DNA from 3 places in the Streptomyces sp. NBC_00223 genome. Region 2 is predicted to be linked to each of the others. Evidence: riboswitches for the same ligand, from Rfam matches in the RefSeq annotation. Region 2 holds a riboswitch; each other region holds the start of a gene.
The links. Region 2 has a riboswitch for cyclic di-AMP ahead of OHA30_RS22225 (C40 family peptidase). Riboswitches for the same ligand answer to the same signal wherever they lie in the genome.

Region 1 (6,433 bases), 1.7 Mb from region 2:
CCCGCGCACGGCCCGGTGGACCCCGAACGCGATGGCTCCAACGACCTCTCCGGCAAAGGGAGTTCGGCCGCCGACCCCCGACCCGCGCAGGGCCCGGGCGGCCCCTCGGGTGACCTCACCGGCCCCCCGGATCTCCCCGTTCACACCGGCCCCGTATCGCGGCCCGGTGCCGACCCCCGTGGGGCCAACAGCCCCCGCGACCAGCACAATGAGGCTTCATGAGCTTCCAATTGCCCCGCAGACTGCGGGCGTTGACGCCCCACGTCCATGTGTGGCTGCCGGACGGTCACGCGACCTGGGGCATGGCCAACTGCGTGGTCGTCACGGGCGAGGACACCGCCCTTCTGGTCGACACGCCGTACACCGCCGACATGACCCGGCACCTGCTGCGGCTCGCCGCCGGGGTGCTCGCGCCGGACACCCGGATCGACACGGTCGTCAACACCCACGGCAACGGGGACCACTCCTACGGCAACGCGCTCTTCCTGCCCGACCCGGCGGGCGGCGACGGGACCGAGGGCTCCGCCGAGCCACCGGTGGAGATCATCAGCACCCGGGCCAACGGCGTCCATCTGTGCGCCGAGCCCTCGCCGGCCGAACTGGCCGCGCTCATCGCCACCGGCGACCCGGAGACCCCGCTGGGCGCCTACATTCAGCGGCACTTCGGCCGCTACGGCGACTTCGGCGTCGCGGACACCGTCCACCCGAACCGCACGTTCAGCGGTCAACTCGACCTGGACATCGGCGGGGTGGCGGTCAGCCTGATCGAGGTCGGCCCCGCCCACACCGAGGGCGACCTGATCGTGCACCTGCCCGACGAGGGCATCGTGTGCGCGGGCGACGTCGTGTTCTGCGACGACCACCCCGTGCACTGGGCCGGGCCGCTCGACGAGATCCACCGCGCGACCCTGCGCGTACTGGAGCTTGACCCGCGGCTGATCGTGCCCGGGCACGGGCCGGTCATGACACCCGCGGACGTACGCGTCTACGCCGACTACCTGCTGGAGCTGCGCGACCGAATCCATGGCGCCCACACCGCCGGACGGCCGCTCGCCGACATCGCCGCCGAGCTGATCGCCACCGATACCCGGCCCCACTGGGGACTGACCGAGCGGATGGCGATCCTCGCGTCGATCGAATACCGGTCGCTGGACGGTGACGACACGCCGCCCAACCTGGTGCGCCTGGTCGACTTCGCCTCCGGGTTCACCACCCTGGCGGCGGACCCGGCCGGCTCCGCCCCGGCCGCGCCGATCGGCGCACCCGCGGCCGCTCTGCCGCCCGTCTCCTGAGAGGACCCGCCGTGACCGCCGCATCCGTCGAATCCGCCACGCCCGTCGCCCACATAGCCCGCCCGGCCGTCGTCATGTCCCCGTACGTCGCCACCACCGAGCAGGTGCTCGCGCAGATCCACGCGGACCACCCGGACCACCCCAGGCCGCAGGTGATCGACCGGCTCGGCAGCCGGATCGGCGTCGACACCCGGCACTTCGTCGCGCCGCTGGCCGAGGTGGCGGAGCCCGGCGAGTTCACCCCGCGCAACACCGTCACCTACGGTCATGTCCGGGACATGGGCGTACGGGCCGCCCGGCAGGTGCTGGCGGACCACGGGGTGGCGCCGGGCGACATCGACGGCGTGGTCACGTCGCACAGCACGGGCCTGTCCATCCCGGGCCTCGACGTCCACCTCATCGAGGACCTGGGACTGTCGCCGACGGTCGCCCGGGTCCCGATGACCCAACTCGGCTGCGCGGGCGGCGCCCAGGCGCTCGTCCAGGCCGCCAGGCTGGTCGCCACGGGCCGACGGCGGGTGCTGGTCGTGGTGTCGGAAACGCTCTCGACCGTCTACCAGCGGGCCGACGACGGCATCAACTCGGTCATCTACAAGCTGCTCTTCTCCGACTCGGCCGCCGCCTGCCTGGTCACCAGCGACCCGATCGGGCCCGGCCCGGTGGTCGAGGACACCTTCGAGTTCTGGCTGCCCGGCAGCACCGCCGCGTACTACCTGCGGGTCGAGGCGGACGGCTACCACTTCGACAGCACGAAGGCCGCGGTCGACGCGGTCGGCGAGGTCATGCCGGAGCTGGCGAAGTGGACGCCCGACCCGGCGTTCGGCGTCATCCACCCCGGCGGCCCGGCCATCCTGGACCACGTGGTCAAGGGGCTGGACGCCGCCGACGACTTCGTACGGCACTCGCGCGCGACCCTGGCCGCGCGGGGCAACGGCGGCGGGGTGGCCATCCTCGACGTCCTCCAGCGCACCTTCGACGACGAACAGCCCCCGGCGGACGGCTCCACGGGCCTGGCGGCCGCCTTCGGCCCCGGCTTCGTGACGGCGGCGCTGCGGCTGCGCTGGCGGTCGTAGGGCCCCCGCGGCGGCGGCACCGCGGCCGCGGGTTAGCCTCGGACCGTGGCGAATCGGGCTGAGGAGGACACGATGGCTGGGGTTTCCGCGAGTGTGGTGGCCGCCGGTGGGCTGATCGGCGGCTACGGGATCGCCCGGTGGACCAAGCGCCGCGAACTCGGCGGCGTGGCGCTGGTCGCCGCGGGCGCCGTCGCGGCGCGGCAGTGGAGCAGGGACGCCGGGAGCGGCACGGCGGCGGGCCTGACGGGGGCGTACGTGGCCGCGTTCGCGGGCGCCCACCCGCTGGCGAAGAAGATCGGCTCGTGGCCCGCCGTCTTCACGACGGCGGCCACGGTGGCGGCCCTCTCCTGGACCTTCTCGGACCGCCGCACCAAATAAGCACCAGCCCCGGCCGGCGCTTGAGGCCAGAACAAGCCCGCCCGGCGACTGAGGGCCCGAACGTCAGACGGCCACGTCGTGCCCGCGCAGCCACGGCAGCGGGTCGACGGGAGCCCCGCCACCGGGCCGTACCTCCAGGTGCAGATGCGGCGCCGGCACATTCCCGGTCGCCCCGACCCGCCCGACCGTGTCGCCCGTCGTGACCTGTCCCTCGGTCACGACCATCGTCGACAGGTGGCAGTACCAGAGCTCCGTACCGTCGTCCAGCGTGAGCACGACCCGGTAGCCGTACGACCCGGCCCAGCCGGCCGACGTCACCGTCCCGGTGTGAATCGCGTGCACGGGCGTACCGGTCGGCGCGGTGAAGTCCTGGCCGGTGTGCAGATTGGCCCACAGGTCGGCCTCGCCGAAGCCCGCGGTGAGCGTGTAGGAGGCCACCGGCTTGATGTACGAGACGGCGAGCAGCGCGAGGCGCTCCTCCTCGGCCCGCGCGGCGGCTTCCGACTCGGCCTTGGCCTTCGCCTCGGCGGCGGCCTTCGCGGCGGCGGCCTGCTCCCGTACCTTCCGGGCCGCGGCCTCCCGGGCCGCGTCGCGCTCGGCGGCCTCACGCTCGGCCTGGGCGACGGCCTCGCGCTGCGCGGCGACCTGGCCGAGGATACGGGCGCACAGCGCCTCACCGGGGTCCTGGGCGCCCGCGGGGGCGGCCTCGGACGCCACGGCCGACGCGGCCTCGGCCGGCGCCTCCTCGGGCGCCGGTACGTCGGCCGCCTCGGGCCGCGCCGGATCCTCGTCGTCCCGCAGCCGCCCGCCGACCGCCGTGGGGTCGTACGACGGTGTCCCGGCCAGCGGCGCGCCGGCGACGGCGTCCGTCAGCGAGAAGGGGACGGGTACGGATACGGATACGGGGGCCACGGGCGCGGCCTGGCTCCCCGTGATGTCGGCGAAGTCGATCCCCGCGGTGCCCCGGGCGGCGGTGCGCTGCTGGGGAAGGCGGTGCGGATCGCCGGCGGCCTCGGACACGAACTGCTGCGCCGGGGCGGTCGAGGGCGTGGACGGTGCCGTGTGCGCGGAGGGCGCGAAGTAGTCCCACTCGGGGGCGGTGTCGCCCTCCGGTCGGGCGGGGGCGTAGGCAGGCTGGTTGGACGCCACTGCGGGCGCACTCCTTTCCTTCCTTCTCGCCTACCGGGTTAGCTGACGGGTTCGGAGCAGGAAGGTCTCCTACGGGCCTGACTGCTGCCCGATTCACCCCATGTTCTGGGTCCCCGGTTCCCGCGGACGGGATTCGGCAAGCGCACGGTTTGCCGCCTCTGCGGCGGCGATGACAACCGCGCTGCGTTATCGAACGTTAATAGAGCCGGAGGCGTTTTCCAAGCCGTATCGAAGAGTTGAACGCGGGAACCAATCGGACATGCGACGCGTAGAACCGACAAAGCGGTCAGTCGACGTGGCCGGGCAGTGATGTGAGTGTGTGTCAGTTGTTATGCGGAGGTGTCCGAATGGCTACCCTTGGTGAACGGTTGATCGCGGATGGGTCGGGGAGGCGACAGGGCGTGCGGAGCGCCCTTCACCGGTATGGACCTCTGCCGATGCGCGAATCGCTTGGCAGGTCAAGGGCGTGGGCCCCACGATGGGCAGGCTCGACGTTCTTGTCATGCACCCGTCCGCATCTCGATGTATCAGGGAGCCCGTCATGGAACGCGCCAGCCGTCACCAACTCCCCCGCACACCGGCCCGATCCGGCCACTCGGGCTCGGCGACCGGTGCCACGCCCGGCGCCCCCGGTGACCGCCCCTCGCCCACCCGCCGCTCACTGCTGCGCGGCGGTCTCGTCCTGGGCGCCGCCGCCGGCGCGGCCCTCGCGGGTGAGCTGTGGTCCGGGGACGGGCCCGCCGCCGCGGCGACCGTCGACTACCCGTCCGCCACCTGGGCCCCGGCCAGCGGCGCCAACTTCACCGCCTCGAACCGCCCTTCGACCTATCCGATCGAGCTGGTGGTGATCCATGTCACCCAGGAGACCTTCGCCGACACGATCCGGCTCTTCCAGGACCCCGCCCACGCGGCCGCCGCGCACTACGTGGTGCGGTCCGCCGACGGCGCGATCGACCAGTGCGTCCGTGAGCACGACGTCGCCTGGCACGCGGGCAACTGGGACTACAACACCCGCAGCATCGGCATCGAGCACGAGGGCTGGGTCGACCAGCCGTCGTACTTCACCGCGGCGATGTACCACGCCTCCGCCGCCCTGACCGCGGCGATCTGCGACCGGTACGGCATCCCCAAGGACCGCGACCACATCATCGGCCATGTCGAGGTGCCCGGCACCGACCACACCGACCCGGGCCCCAACTGGGACTGGGTCCGCTACCTCCGCCTGGTCAACGGGGTGTGAGCGGGAACATCGCGGTCAGCCGGGGCAGCCGGCGGCGGGACTCGGCCTCGTCCAGGGCGCTCCAGCGCCGGCCCCTGGGCGCGGCCGCCCGGCGTACGGACCCGGTCGCGCCCGCCGCCTCAAGTTCGGCCTCCAGCAGGTCCCGGGCCGCGGCGTGGAAGGCGTCGCCGAAGTCCGTGAAGGGGGCGGTGAGCCGTTCGTACGCCCGCGGGGCGAGGTGGGCCAGCGACTCCCACTGCGGGCGGTCGGCGGCCGCCCACGCCTCGCGCGGGCGACCGGACAGCCGCAGCACCTCGGGGGCGTAGGCGAGGACGTCCGGGTCGGCGACGGCGGCCTCGAAGACCGGCCGGCCCAGGCCGACCATCCAGCGCTGGAACCAGCAGAAGGTGTCGTCGGAGCACCAGCCGCCGAAGATCCGGTCGGCGGCGGCCCACAGATTCCAGCTGTACGCCTCGCCGGTCACGTACTCCAGACACGCCTGGAAGCGGATCACCTCCGGCGGCGGCAGGCGCAGCAGCGCCTCGCGGAGCCGTGTGTCGCGTCCGTCGCCGCTGAGCCCCTGACGGCGGCAGTCCGCGATCAGGGTCCAGAAGTAATCGGTCTCCATGCCGGGGACTATGCCAGGGGCCACTGACCTGGAAACGGTAATTCCACGTGGTGGACGGGTAATTGACGGCCGATCAGCCCGCCTGGCCGATCCCCGCCCACCCCGCCGCCCCACGGCCCCCACCGGCCACCCCGCCGCCCCCACCCGCCTCCGGGAGCCGTCACCCGCCCCTCCCGACGCACGCCCGCCCGGCGCCCTGCGCCCGCCAGGCGGCCCGGCGGACCTCGGCGCGCGCTCAGACGAACTTGGCCTCGATCTCCGCGAAGAACGCCTCCGCCAGCCGGACGAAGTCCTCCTCCCCGAGCCGGATCGGGTCGCCGGCCGTGTAACCGAGTACCGAGCGCTCCGGCGCGAGCCCGATCCGCTGATCGGCGGCGAGCTTTCCGCCGTTGTTCATCAGGGACGCGCACAGCACCCGCACCTCGTTGAGCGCGTTGCCGTCCTCGCCCTCCAGGGCCCGGTCTCGCCGCGCGAAGTAGTTGTCCAGTACGTGGACGAGATTCGTGAAGTACGTCACCTCGAAGGCCGCGGCCGCCTGCTCGTACTCCACCTTGGCCGCCCCGCTCCCGCGGAATCTGGCCCCCGCGTCGGCCAGCTCACGCCAGGCCGCGACCTGCGCGTCGATCCGGTCCCTGGCGTCGTCGACGTACGGGCGTCCGTAGTGGCTGATGGACAGCACGGCTGCTCCCTGGGG
Region 2 (6,433 bases):
TGGCGCGGCGCCCGGCGTTGCGCTCGATGACGGCGTTGGCGGCCGAGAGGATGGTCTGGGTGGAGCGGTAGTTCTGCTCCAGCAGGATCGTACGGGCCTGCGGGTAGTCCTCCTCGAACTGGAGGATGTTGCGGATGGTCGCGCCCCGGAAGGCGTAGATCGACTGGTCCGCGTCGCCGACGACGCACAGCTCGGCCATCTCGTGAGCCGGCTCGCCGCCCTCGGCTCCGCCCGGCCCGACCAGCTCGCGCACCAGCGTGTACTGGGCGTGGTTGGTGTCCTGGTACTCGTCGACGAGGACGTGCCGGAAGCGCCGCCGGTAGTGCTCGGCGACGTCGGGGAACGCCTGGAGCAGATTGACCGTGGTCATGATGATGTCGTCGAAGTCCAGCGCGTTGGCCTCGCGCAGCCGCGCCTGGTACATCGCGTACGCCTCGGCGAGCTTCTTCTCGAAGGAGTTCTCCGCCTGGGCGGCGAAGGTCTCCTCGTCGATGAGTTCGTTCTTGAGGTTGGAGACCTTCGCGCTGAAGGACTTCGGCGGGAACTGCTTGGGGTCGAGGTCCAGGTCCCGGCAGACCAGCGCCATCAGCCGCTTGGAGTCGGCGGCGTCGTAGATCGAGAAGGACGAGGTGAAGCCCAGCACCTTGGACTCGCGGCGCAGGATGCGGACGCAGGCGCTGTGGAAGGTGGACACCCACATGGCCTTGGCGCGCGGGCCGACCAGCTCCTCGACGCGCTCCTTCATCTCGCCCGCGGCCTTGTTGGTGAAGGTGATCGCGAGGATCGCGCCGGGGTGCACCTGGCGGGCGCCGAGCAGATAGGCGATGCGGTGGGTGAGCACCCGGGTCTTGCCCGAGCCGGCCCCGGCGACGATGAGCAGCGGTCCGCCGGCGTGCTCGACGGCCGCGCGCTGCTGCTCGTTGAGCCCTTCGAGCAGTTGCGCGGGGTCGGTGGCCGGGCGCGGTGCGCCGTCCCGGTAGTACGCGTCGCGCTCGGGCGGCGGCCCGTCGAACCGGTCGCCGAAGAGGCTGTCCGGTACGTGCTCCGGCCCGCCGTCGTCCTCCGGCGGCGGGGGCGCGGAGTCGACCGGCCCATGGGCGGCGGAGTCGAGGCCGGCGAGGAAGTGTTCGTCAAAGAGGCTGCTCATCGCCTCCCGAGTCTAGGCGTCCCCACCGACAGTCCGGCCCGGTTCACCGAAGGACCCGGCGGAGGTGTCCGTACGGGCCCGCGGCGCCGCCCCGCGCCCGTCCCCTCGTAGCCCGTCCGCCACCCTCCGTCACAACTCTCCGCGATCGGCAAAAGATGACGAAAAGGTATCGGGCCTATCGGACATCGGCCTTTCCAGTGGTACCGGGCGTTGGCTACGGTTCCGCACCAACCGCATCCAGGCAGCGGCCGAGAGGAGTCCGCCCGCAATGGCGACACACCGTAAGGCCCGTACCGCGCTACTCAGCTCCCCCGGCCCGCGCGCGGCCGTGGGGCTCACCACAGCCGCCCTGGCCACCGTGACCCTGCTCACCGAGAGCGCGAACGCCGCGCCCGCCAAGCCCGCGCAGCCGTCGATATCCGAGGTGAAGGCGAAGGTCGACTCGCTGATGCACCAGGCCGAGGTCGCCACCGAGCACTACAACGGCGCCAAGGAGCAGACCGACCAGCAGAACACGAAGGTCAACAAGCTGCTGGCGCAGGCCGCGCGGAAGACACAGCAGCTGAACGACTCCCGGCGGTTGCTGGGCCAGTACGCGGCCGCGCAGTACCGGGCCGGCGGCGACGACTCGGCCGGGCGCTATCTGCTCGCCGCCGACCCGGAGAGCCTGGCCGACCAGGCCCATCTGACCGATGTGCTCGGCCGGCGGCAGAAGCAGGCCGTGGAGTCCTACCGGGTGCAGCAGGCCGCGGCCACTCAGCAGCGGATCGAGGCGGCGCAGAGCCTGGCGACCCTCACCACGCAGCAGGCCGGACTGCGGACGGCCAAGAAGGACGTACAGACCAAGCTGGGCGCGGCGCAGCACCTGCTCAACACGCTGACCGCGCAGGAGAAGGCGCGGCTGGCGGCGCTACAGGCCGAGCAGGAGGCCGAAGCGCGGGTGAAGGCGGCCGCGCTGGCGGCGAAGGAGAAGGCCGCGCGGCAGGCCGCGGCCGCCAGGGCCGAGGACGCCCCCGTGCCGGCCGCCAACTCCTCGGTCGCCGACCAGGCCATCGCCTTCGCGCGCAACCAGCTCGGGAAGCCGTATGTGTGGGGCGCGACCGGGCCGGACTCGTTCGACTGCTCGGGCCTTACCCAGGCGGCGTACAAGGCGGCCGGGATCGAGCTGCCGCGGACCACGTACGACCAGGTGGACGTCGGCACCCGGGTGTCGGAGTCGGACCTCCGGCCGGGCGATCTGATCTTCTTCTACAGCGACGTCAGCCATGTCGGGCTCTACATCGGCGACGGCCAGATGATCCACGCCCCGCACACCGGCACGGTGGTCAAAATCGCCCCGATCACCGAAATGCCGTTCTATGCGGCGGCGCGCCCGTATTGATCCCTTGAGGGCGATCGGAGCGCATTGGGCGGTAATGGGTAACGATGCCCCGCACAACCCGTAAGATCACAAAGCGATTTCGGTCACATTGCGATCTAAACTTCCCAAGCCTTGCGCCAGTTGACTACCGTAGCCCGCTAGGTGGCTCGTTCCCCGCCGGTGAAGGTGCCGGCAGCCAGCCGCCTCCGCCTAATCCGGCGACAGCCGGAACCGGGGACCCACCAGCAGTTTGGGGTGAATCGGGGCAGGCGCCGACAGGCGTCCGGCCCGTAGGGCTACCTTTCCGGCCCGAACCCGTCAGCTAACCCGGTCGGCGGCGCATGGAAGGAGTCGCCTCCTTGGCGTCGCACCGCAAGCCGCGCACCCACATACTCTCCTCGGCCGCTCCGCGTGCCGCCGTGGGTATCACCGCCGCGGCCCTCGCCTCGGTCACCCTGCTCAGCGAGAGCGCCACTGCCGCGCCGGCCAAGCCCTCGCAGCCCTCGATCTCCGAGGTGAAGCAGCAGGTCGACGACCTCAACGAGCAGGCCGAGATCGCGACACAGCACTACGACCAGGCCAAGGAGAAGACCGAGAAGCAGCGGGAGAAGGCCAACCAGCTGCTCACCCAGGTCGCCCAGAAGACCCAGAAGATGAACGAGACGCGGCGGGTGCTCGGCCAGTTCGCCGCCGCCCAGTACCGCGACGGCGGCCTGGACCAGACGACCCAGCTGCTGCTCTCCGACAACCCGGAGCAGTTCTTCCAGCAGTCGCACCTGATGGACCGGGTCTCCGCCACGCAGGAACAGGCGCTGGAGGACTTCAAGATCCAGCAGGAGCAGGCGTCCATCCAGCGTGCCCAGGCCACCGCGAGCCTGAACGAGCTGACCACCGCGCAGAACAAGCTCGCCACCGAGAAGAAGAACCTCCAGACCAAGCTGGCCGCCGCGCAGAAGCTGCTCAACAGCCTCAACGCCGAACAGCGCGCCAAGCTCGCCGCGATGCACCCGAAGGTGGCGCCGGTCTCGTCGTCGTCCTCTTCTTCCTCTTCTTCCTCCTCCTCGGCGTCGAACGCGAGCTACACCTACAACGGTCCCGCCTCCGGGCGCGCGGCGGCCGCGATCGCGTTCGCGATGGCCCAGCGCGGCAAGCCGTACCGCTCCACCGGCACGGGCCCGGACTCGTACGACTGCTCGGGTCTGACCCAGGCGGCCTACCACGCGGCGGGCATCACCATCGGGCGGACGACCTGGGACCAGGTCAAGGACGGCACGGCGGTCTCGCAGTCCGAACTGCGCCCAGGCGACCTGGTGTTCTTCTACTCCGGCATCAGCCATGTCGGCATCTACATCGGCAACGGCCAGATCGTGCACGCACCGCACACCGGGGCGGTCGTGGAGGTCGGGCAGATGAGCTGGATGCCGTTCGCGGCGGCGCGCCGGATCGCGTAAGGCGCCGCCTCCGGGCGCCGGGTCGCGTCACCGCCGCTCTCGACTGCCGAGCGCTCAGCGCAGCCGACGCTCTCGGCCGCCGAGCGCTCAGCGCAGCACCAGCAGGTCCATCCAGCTCGTCGCGGGCGCGTCCGGGTCGGCCGCCCGCAGCCGGGCCGTGCCGCGCGCGAACTCCTCGTCGCTCAGCGCCCGCAGCTTGGAGTCGGCGTCCCGGCGCAGCCGGTCCGCGTACTGCCCGAGGTTCGCGGCGCTCTCCTGCGGTACGGCGGCCAGGCTCACCCGGGTGAATCCGGCCGGCGCGAAGGCCGCGCAGACCTGCTCGACGCTCGCGTAGTCGGCGATGCCCCGGGCGGTCTCGGGGAAGAACCGCACCCGCAGGTCGTTGTCGGCCCGGCCGGGGAAGATGTTGCGGATCAGCACGGGGGCCTGCGGCCGGAGCGCCCTGCGCAGTTCGTGGGCCGCGGCCGTGAGGTCGCCGATGTGGTGCAGGACCGAGCCGAGCCAGGCCGCGTCCGCGCAGCCGTCGGCGACGGGCAGCGCCTCGGCGCGGCCGTCCAGCGCCTCGATGCCGGGCTCCGCCGGGATCAGGTCGCGCATCGCCGCCGCGGGCTCGACCGCGAGCACCCGGACGCCGAACCAGTCGCGCAGCGCCCCCGCGAACCCCCCGGTGCCCGCGCCGACGTCGAGCACGGTCATGCCCGGCGCGAGCCCGGCGGCAGCCTCGATCGCCGTACGCCACGCCGTGAGCCCGTCACGCGGGATCTCCCGGGCGAGCCGGTACTGCTCGGCGGTGTCACGGTCGTACGAGATGCCTGCCATCGGTGCTCTCCCCCTGAGTTCGCCGCGGTCCCCATGCCCGGCCGCCGCCGGGCCGCGCCGCCCGCGCAACGATAACCGGGGCCCGACGGCCGGACGCGGGGTGTCCACGGCCGCGCGCCGGGAGCGTGCTCCTGATCGCGGCCGCTCACGGCCGCGTTCGGGCAGCCGGGCGCCGGTGGCCGCAGCCCGGAGCGAGCGGCACCCGACCGCCGGCCTCGCCCCCCGTAGCACTTCTCTGCCGGTCCCGGGCCGGAGCCGGTCACTTCGGTCAGCGATTATCCGGATATGGGCGATTCACCCGTCGAACGGCGGTCGTTCATGATCACACCACGGCCGAAAGAGGGCAGTCCCGATCTCCTGGCCCGGCCCCTCCCCCGGGGAGCCATAGCGTCAGTCCCCGGGTGGCCGGCACCCATTGCCGTCCGAACGCGGACGGCACGGCCGCCCCAGCCGAGGTCCGGCGGCGCGCGTTCCCCCGTACGGGCGCCGCCGGACCCCTCTTGGAAGGAGTGACCGGCCGCATGGCCTCACACAGTCGCCGTCCCGCTTCGCGCAGGGCCTCCCGTACGACCGCCCGCGCGGCGCTCACCCTCGTCCTCGCGTCGGCCGCCTCCCTGATGTGGGGCGAGACCGCGCACGCCGATCCAGGGGCCTCGGTGGCCGGGACCAAGGCGAGGGTCGATGCCCTGTACCGGCAGGCCGAGCAGGCGACGGAGGACTACGACGGCGCGAAGCAGCAGTCGCACGCGGCCGGTGCGGCGGTGGCCGCGCTCCAGGACGAGCTGGCCCGCAAGACCGCGCGGCTCAACTCGACGCGGGACGCCATCGGTTCGATCGCCGCGGCGCAGTACCGCTCGGGATCCCTGGACCCCGGGCTCCAGTTGGCGCTGAGTTCATCGCCCGACAGCTATCTGGAGAAGGCCGGGATGCTCAACCAGCTCGGGGGCCGACAGACCGCGACTCTGGCCCGACTGGCCGCGCAGCGCCAGGACATCGAGCTGACCCGCGCCCGGGCCGACGCCAAACTGGCCGCGCTGCGGACCGCGCGGACCCGGCTCGCGGAGCGGAAGCAGACCGTGCGGACCAAGCTGCACGAGGCGCAGGAACTCCTCGACAGGCTCACCGCCCCGCAGCGCGCCTCGGTCGACGCGTCCGAGGGTGCCGGCCCCGCCGCGCGGACCACCGCCACCCGTTCGCACCTCCGCCTGCCGGTCGTCGACGTCCCGGCGCCCTCCGCCCGCGCCGCCCAGGCCGTGGCGTTCGCCTACCGCGCGCTCGGCAGCCCGTACGTGTGGGGCGCGACCGGCCCCGGCGCGTTCGACTGTTCGGGCCTGACGCAGGCCGCCTGGCGGTCGGCGGGGGTCTCGCTGCCGCGTACCACCTACACCCAGATCAACGCCGGGACCCGGGTCGCGCAGTCGCAACTGCGCCCGGGCGACCTGGTGTTCTTCTACTCCGGGGTCTCGCACGTCGGCCTCTACATCGGCAACGGCCAGATGATCCACGCCCCGCACCCGGGCGCGGCGGTCCGGATCGCGCCGATCTCGGAGATGCCCTTCGCGGGTGCGACCCGGCCCTCGTAGACCTGTCTGTCAGGGGAGAGAAACCGCAGCTCGGGGCCGCCGTCTGACAGGTTGCTGGGAGGGGGGCCGGGCC
Region 3 (6,433 bases), 2.3 Mb from region 2:
GGGCCCCGAGGTGCCGGAGCTGTTCTCGTGGCAGTTCGCCACCGATCCGTACCCGGCGTACGCGTGGCTGCGCGAGCACGCGCCCGTGCGGTGGACGACGCTGCCCAGCGGCGTGGGGGCGTGGCTGGTGACGCGGTACGGCGACGCGCGGGAGGCGCTCGCGGACGGGCGGCTGAGCAAGAACCCCGTCCATCACGCGGGGGAGTCCCGGACCAGGGGGAAGACCGGGATCCCCGGCGAGCGCGGCGCGGATCTGATGACTCATCTGCTGAACATCGACCCGCCCGACCACACCCGGCTGCGGCGCCTGGTGTCGAAGGCGTTCACCCCGCGCCGGGTGGCGGAGTTCGGGCCGAGGGTGCAGGAGCTGACGGACGGGCTCATCGACAATTTCGCCCGGCACGGCGAGGCCGATCTGATCCACGACTTCGCCTTCCCGCTGCCGATCTACGCGATCTGCGACCTGCTGGGCGTTCCGGCCGAGGACCAGGACGACTTCCGGGACTGGGCCGGAATGATGGTGCGACATGTCACACCCGGTCAGAGCGGCGGCGGCCCCCGCGGCGGGGTCGCGCGCTCGGTGAAACGCATCCGCGCGTATCTCGTCGAGCTGATCCACCGCAAGCGCGGTGACCTCGGGGACGACCTGATCTCCGGTCTGATCCGGGCCGGCGACCACGGCGAGCACCTCACGGAGAACGAGGCCGCCGCCATGGCCTTCATCCTGCTCTTCGCCGGGTTCGAGACGACCGTGAACCTCATCGGCAACGGCGTTCACACCCTCCTGCGCCACCCCGAACCCCGCGCCCTGCTCCAGACCGAACTGGCCCGCGGCGCCCGGAAGAAGGCGCACCCCCAAGAGACAACGGAAGCAGAAGCGCGCACGGACCCGGCCCGCCCCCCGGCCGGTGGCGATCTGCTGGAGACGGCCGTAGAGGAACTGCTGCGCTACGACGGCCCGGTGGAGCTGGCGACCTGGCGCTACGCCACCAGCCCGCTCACCGTCGGCGGACAGCCGATCGCGGCCGGCGACCCGGTCCTGGTCGTGCTCGCGGCCGCCGACCGCGACCCGGCCCGCTTCGACGCGCCCGACACCGTGGATCTGGCCCGCAGGGACAATCCCCACCTCGGTTACGGACACGGCATCCACTACTGTCTGGGTGCACCACTCGCCCGGCTGGAGGCCAGAACCGCTCTGGGGACACTGCTGACCCGCCTCCCGGACCTGCGGCTCGCGGTCGATCCGGAGGAGCTGCGCTGGCGCGGCGGCCTGATCATGCGGGGGCTGCGCACCCTGCCGGTGACCTTCACCCCCGAGGCGTCGCAGTCAAAGTGACGTCGTGTCAGGAATGTGATCCCGACGTGACGCTCGCTACACCGACTTGTGATCCCTTGGCCAACACCGCTACGTTCTGCGGTCAACGCGAGGCACGAACGGCTCGCGGACGCGCCATGCCTCACCGACGCGCGGGTCTGGGCACGACGTCAACCCGCGCAGGCGCGTAAGGCTTTGACGAAAGGCGACCGCATGCTCTCGTCCGGTAACGGCCGGCACCGACGGCCCCGTCAGGCGCCGGCGGCCATGGTGACCGTGGCCGCGACAGGCGCGGGAATCGCGCTCCCCCTGCTCGGCGCGGGCGTCTCGCACGCCGCCGACGCCGGCACCTGGGACAAGGTCGCCGTCTGCGAGACCGGCGGCCTGTGGAGCGCCAACACCAACAACGGCTTCTACGGCGGCCTCGCGATCACCCAGGACACCTGGGACATGTACGGCGGCGACGTGTTCGCCGACCGGCCCGACCTCGCGTCCCGGGCGCAGCAGATCACCGTCGCCGAGAAGGTCCTCGCCGCCATCGGCCCCAACGCCTGGCCGGGCTGCGAGACCGGTACGGGGCTGCTCGACGACACCGCCACGCCGGATGTGGACCCGGGCGACACGCCCGCGCCCACCGCGCAGCCGTCGAGCCCCGCCGACAGCACGCCGGCGACTCCCACGACTCCGGTCACCACGCCCACCGCCGACCCCACCACGGCCCCGCAGACGCCTCCGGTGACTTCGGCCCCACCGGTCGCCTCCACCACGCCCGACGCGCCCACCGCGGACCCCTCCGCGCCCGTGGACACGACCGACCCCGGCGCGCCCGTCACCACCGCGCCCGGCGACCCGGACCCGACGGGCACCGCCTCGCCGGGTGGCGGACGCCACGCCAAGCCGTACAGCCCGACCGACGAGGAACTCGCCGCCGCCGACCGGGCGTCCCGGACCCAGGTCTACGCCGTCACCGAGAACGACGACGACACGGCGGCCACGGGCGACGGCACCGGCACGGCGAACGACGGCACCACCGGCGGCACTCCGCAGGTCCCTGGGAGCGACTACACCGTCGACGCGGGCGACTCGCTGTCCGGCATCGCGGCCGCCCATCACGTCGACGGCGGCTGGCGGCATCTCTTCGCGGCCAACCAGACGGTCATCGGAGACGACCCGAATCTCATCAAACCCGGACAGATCCTCAATCTCGGCTGAGGCAAAGGCTCTTAGCGCCCGAGAAGCAAAACGGACATACCGCTTTTCGGTCGCTCGGGAAGATGTGACAAGCGTCTCCTCGGACCCTGTGACCGTCTGCTCGCAGAGCGCTCAAATCGGGCCTTCCGACCTGCGCTTCTCCCTACCCGCCGGGTGGGGGAGCGCGGTTGGTGATCCACAATCGAATTATTGAACTACTCCCCGGGGTGTGCTTAACGTCTTATCGCTCGCCACAGCGAGCCCCGTTGGTACGGAACGCCGAGTCCTGCCGCCGGCCGACGGGAACAGTCGACGCGAAAGCGCCGCAGGCAGGAGCGGGGGACCCAAAGTCCTTCGCCGGACCCGGCCGTACGCCACGCAGCACCGGACAGCAGCCCGCTGCGGCACGTACGGCAAGGACCGGCTCGGGGTGAAGCCGTGGCTCCGTGTCCAAGCGGGGCCAGGCCGGGCAACTCACGTCCGAACCCGACAGCTGACCTCGTAGGCGTCGGTGAGGACAAATCATCATGGGTAAGCACCGTCGTGCCTCAAAGCTCGTCCGTTACACCACATATGCCGGAATGGTCGGGGCCGCGGCCGTCGCCGTCCCGCTGATCGGCGCCACCGCCTCCTCCGCCGCCTCGGTCGCCACCTGGGACGCCGTCGCGCAGTGCGAGTCCGGCGGCAACTGGTCCATCAACACCGGCAACGGCTACTACGGCGGCCTGCAGTTCTCGCAGTCCAGCTGGGCAGCGGCCGGCGGCCTGCAGTACGCGTCGCGCGCCGACCTGGCCACCAAGGACCAGCAGATCGCCGTCGCCGAGAAGCTGCTCGCCCTCCAGGGCCCGGGCGCCTGGTCCTGCGCCTCCGCCGGCGGTCTGACCTCCGGCGGCCCGGCCCCGGACATCAACCCGTCGGGCTCGTCGTCGTCCTCCTCCGGCTCCTCCACGCCGAAGCCGTCGACCCCCAAGCCGTCGACTCCCAAGCCCTCGACCCCGGCGCCCTCCACCACGACCCCGTCGACCGGCGGTTCCTCGTCGCACGCGTCGAGCGGCCACCACGCCTCGTCCTGGACCCGGCACGCCCAGAAGGGCGCGTACACCGTCGTCTCCGGCGACACGCTGTCCCAGATCGCCGCGTCGCACCACGTCAACGGCGGCTGGCACAAGCTGTACGAGCTCAACAAGAGCACCGTCAAGGACGCCGACCTGATCTACCCGGGTCAGCACCTGCGTCTCGGCTGAGCCGGCTCGTAGGGACACCGCCGTTCGGGCCCCGGCCCCGGCCGCGCACGCCGCGAAGGCAGGGCGCCGGGCCCCGGACAGCACCTCACCGAGACATCCGTACGACGGTCGGCCGACGCCCGGCTGAACGGCGGCCGACAGCTTTCCCACTCCCCGACCGGGCACGCACTCCCCCCGACGTGCCCGGTCGGGGTATTCCGTCTCAGAGGTCGGGCCGACGACCGGCGCGGGCCCGGATGCCGGTTAGGCTCGTCCCGATAAAGACGAGAAGACATCTCTGAAGGAGACAACGTGCCGTCCATCGATGTCGTCGTAGCCCGGGAAATCCTCGACTCGCGAGGCAACCCCACCGTCGAGGTCGAGGTCGGCCTCGACGACGGCAGCACGGGCCGAGCCGCGGTCCCGTCGGGCGCCTCCACCGGCGCTTTCGAGGCCCTCGAACTCCGCGACGGCGACAAGAACCGCTACCAGGGCAAGGGCGTCGAGAAGGCCGTCCTCGCCGTCATCGAGCAGATCGGCCCGGAGCTGGTCGGGTACGACGCCACCGAGCAGCGGCTGATCGACCAGGCGATGTTCGACCTGGACGCCACCCCGGACAAGTCCTCGCTGGGCGCGAACGCGATCCTCGGTGTCTCGCTGGCCGTCGCGCACGCCGCCTCCGACGCGTCCGACCTGCCGCTCTTCCGCTACCTGGGCGGCCCGAACGCGCATGTGCTGCCGGTCCCGATGATGAACATCCTCAACGGCGGCTCGCACGCGGACTCCAACGTCGACATCCAGGAGTTCATGATCGCCCCGATCGGCGCGGAGTCCTTCTCCGAGGCCGTGCGCTGGGGTGTCGAGGTCTACCACACCCTCAAGGGCGTGCTGAAGTCCCGCGGCCTGTCCACCGGCCTGGGCGACGAGGGCGGCTTCGCGCCGAACCTCGGCTCCAACCGCGAGGCCCTCGACCTGATCATCGAGGCCATCAAGCAGGCCGGTTACGCGCCCGGCCAGGACGTCGCGCTCGCGCTGGACGTCGCCGCGTCCGAGTTCTACAAGGACGGCAAGTACCAGTTCGAGGGCAAGGAGCTCTCGGCGGCCGAGATGACCGAGTACTACGAGGAGCTGGTGGCCTCGTACCCGCTGGTCTCCATCGAGGACCCGCTGTTCGAGGACGACTGGGCGGGCTGGAAGGTCCTCACCGACAAGCTCGGCGGCAAGGTGCAGATCGTCGGCGACGACCTGTTCGTCACCAACCCCGAGCGGCTGCAGAAGGGCATCGACAACGGCACGGCGAACGCGCTGCTGGTGAAGGTCAATCAGATCGGCTCGCTCACCGAGACGCTGGACGCGGTCGAGCTGGCCCAGCGCAACGGCTACAAGTGCATGATGTCCCACCGCTCCGGCGAGACCGAGGACGTCACCATCGCCGACCTGGCCGTCGCCACCAACTGCGGCCAGATCAAGACCGGCGCCCCGGCCCGCTCCGAGCGCGTCGCCAAGTACAACCAGCTGCTGCGCATCGAGGAGATCCTGGAGGACGCCGCGGTGTACGCCGGCCGCTCCGCGTTCCCCCGCTTCAAGAACTGAGCCACGGCGGGGCCACGCCCCTCGGCACCCCAGCCTCCGTACGTCCCCGCACCCGGTCCCGTACCGTGGTCGGGGACGTACTGGCATGACGTACCGGCGGGACACACCGGAATTCGCGGCATACCGGAATTGAGGACGGCGAGGGGAGTACGGCGTGGCGGCGGACCGGTTCTCCACCGCGGCCCGGCTGAAGGCCATCGGGCAGGAGGCACAGGCACGGGTCTACCGGGCGGCGGCCCGGCCTCAGGTGCGGCGCAACAGGCTCACCGGCCGCGCGGCCCTGCTCGCTCTCGTGCTGTGCGCGCTGGTGGTGGCCCTGGCCTACCCGATGCGGCAGTACATCGCCCAGCGCTCCGACATCGCCGACCAGCGCCGCGCGGCCCAGCGGGCCAAGGAGAAGGTCGAGCAGCTGCGCGAGGAGAAGGCCCGCTGGCAGGACCCGCAGTACGTACAGACCCAGGCCCGCGAGCATCTGCACTACGTGATGCCCGGCGAGACCGGCTTCACCGTGGTGAACCCCGGCCCGGCCGCGACCGATGACGCCGCCGAGCACCACCCGGCCAACGCCGCGGCCGCGCTGCGCCCCTGGTACGACAACCTGTGGGACAACGTGGACCAGGCCGACGCCGCCGCGGTCCCGCGCCGCTGACCCCAGGACCGTCACCGGCCCGCACGCCCCTTCCGCCTTCCCACCTCTTCCGACCGCACCCCGACGCAGAACGGCCCATGGACACCACTCCCGAACCCACCCCTCCCACCGAAGCCGACATCGCCGCCGTACGCGCCCAGCTCGGCCGGCCGCCGCGCGGGCTGCGGGCGGTCGCCCACCGCTGCCCGTGCGGCAACCCGGACGTGGTCGAGACCCAGCCCCGGCTGGAGGACGGCACGCCCTTCCCGACGCTGTACTACCTGACGTGTCCGCGCGCGGCCTCCGCGATCGGCACCCTGGAGGCGGAGGGCGTGATGAAGCGGATGACGGCCCGGCTGGCCGAGGACCCGGAGCTGGCCGCCGCCTACCGCGCCGCCCACGAGGACTACATCTCCCGCCGCGACGCCATCGAGGTGCTGGAGGGCTTCCCGAGCGCGGGCGGCATGCCGGAGCGGGTCAAGT

Region 1: another riboswitch for cyclic di-AMP. It lies ahead of OHA30_RS14635 (M23 family metallopeptidase); the one in region 2 lies ahead of OHA30_RS22225 (C40 family peptidase).
Region 3: another riboswitch for cyclic di-AMP. It lies ahead of OHA30_RS12205 (transglycosylase family protein); the one in region 2 lies ahead of OHA30_RS22225 (C40 family peptidase).

Annotation. Positions count from the first base shown of each region.
Region 1 is NZ_CP108109.1:3,510,317-3,516,749, forward strand. It holds gene OHA30_RS14615 (MmyB family transcriptional regulator) at 1-222, shown strand, start outside; gene OHA30_RS14620 (MBL fold metallo-hydrolase) at 219-1,292, shown strand; gene OHA30_RS14625 (PhlD) at 1,304-2,365, shown strand; gene OHA30_RS14630 (hypothetical protein) at 2,438-2,743, shown strand; gene OHA30_RS14635 (M23 family metallopeptidase) at 2,807-3,892, opposite strand; cyclic di-AMP (ydaO/yuaA leader) riboswitch at 3,905-4,041, opposite strand; gene OHA30_RS14640 (N-acetylmuramoyl-L-alanine amidase) at 4,434-5,132, shown strand; gene OHA30_RS14645 (DUF4240 domain-containing protein) at 5,119-5,739, opposite strand; gene OHA30_RS14650 (hypothetical protein) at 5,975-6,418, opposite strand.
Region 2 is NZ_CP108109.1:5,219,792-5,226,224, reverse strand. It holds gene pcrA (DNA helicase PcrA) at 1-1,147, opposite strand, end outside; gene OHA30_RS22230 (C40 family peptidase) at 1,416-2,528, shown strand; cyclic di-AMP (ydaO/yuaA leader) riboswitch at 2,705-2,859, shown strand; gene OHA30_RS22225 (C40 family peptidase) at 2,867-3,958, shown strand; gene OHA30_RS22220 (class I SAM-dependent methyltransferase) at 4,046-4,777, opposite strand; gene OHA30_RS22215 (C40 family peptidase) at 5,299-6,360, shown strand.
Region 3 is NZ_CP108109.1:2,927,125-2,933,557, reverse strand. It holds gene OHA30_RS12215 (cytochrome P450 family protein) at 1-1,336, shown strand, start outside; gene OHA30_RS12210 (transglycosylase family protein) at 1,592-2,527, shown strand; cyclic di-AMP (ydaO/yuaA leader) riboswitch at 2,894-3,029, shown strand; gene OHA30_RS12205 (transglycosylase family protein) at 3,034-3,750, shown strand; gene eno (phosphopyruvate hydratase) at 4,042-5,322, shown strand; gene OHA30_RS12195 (FtsB family cell division protein) at 5,477-5,971, shown strand; gene OHA30_RS12190 (DUF501 domain-containing protein) at 6,049-6,433, shown strand, end outside.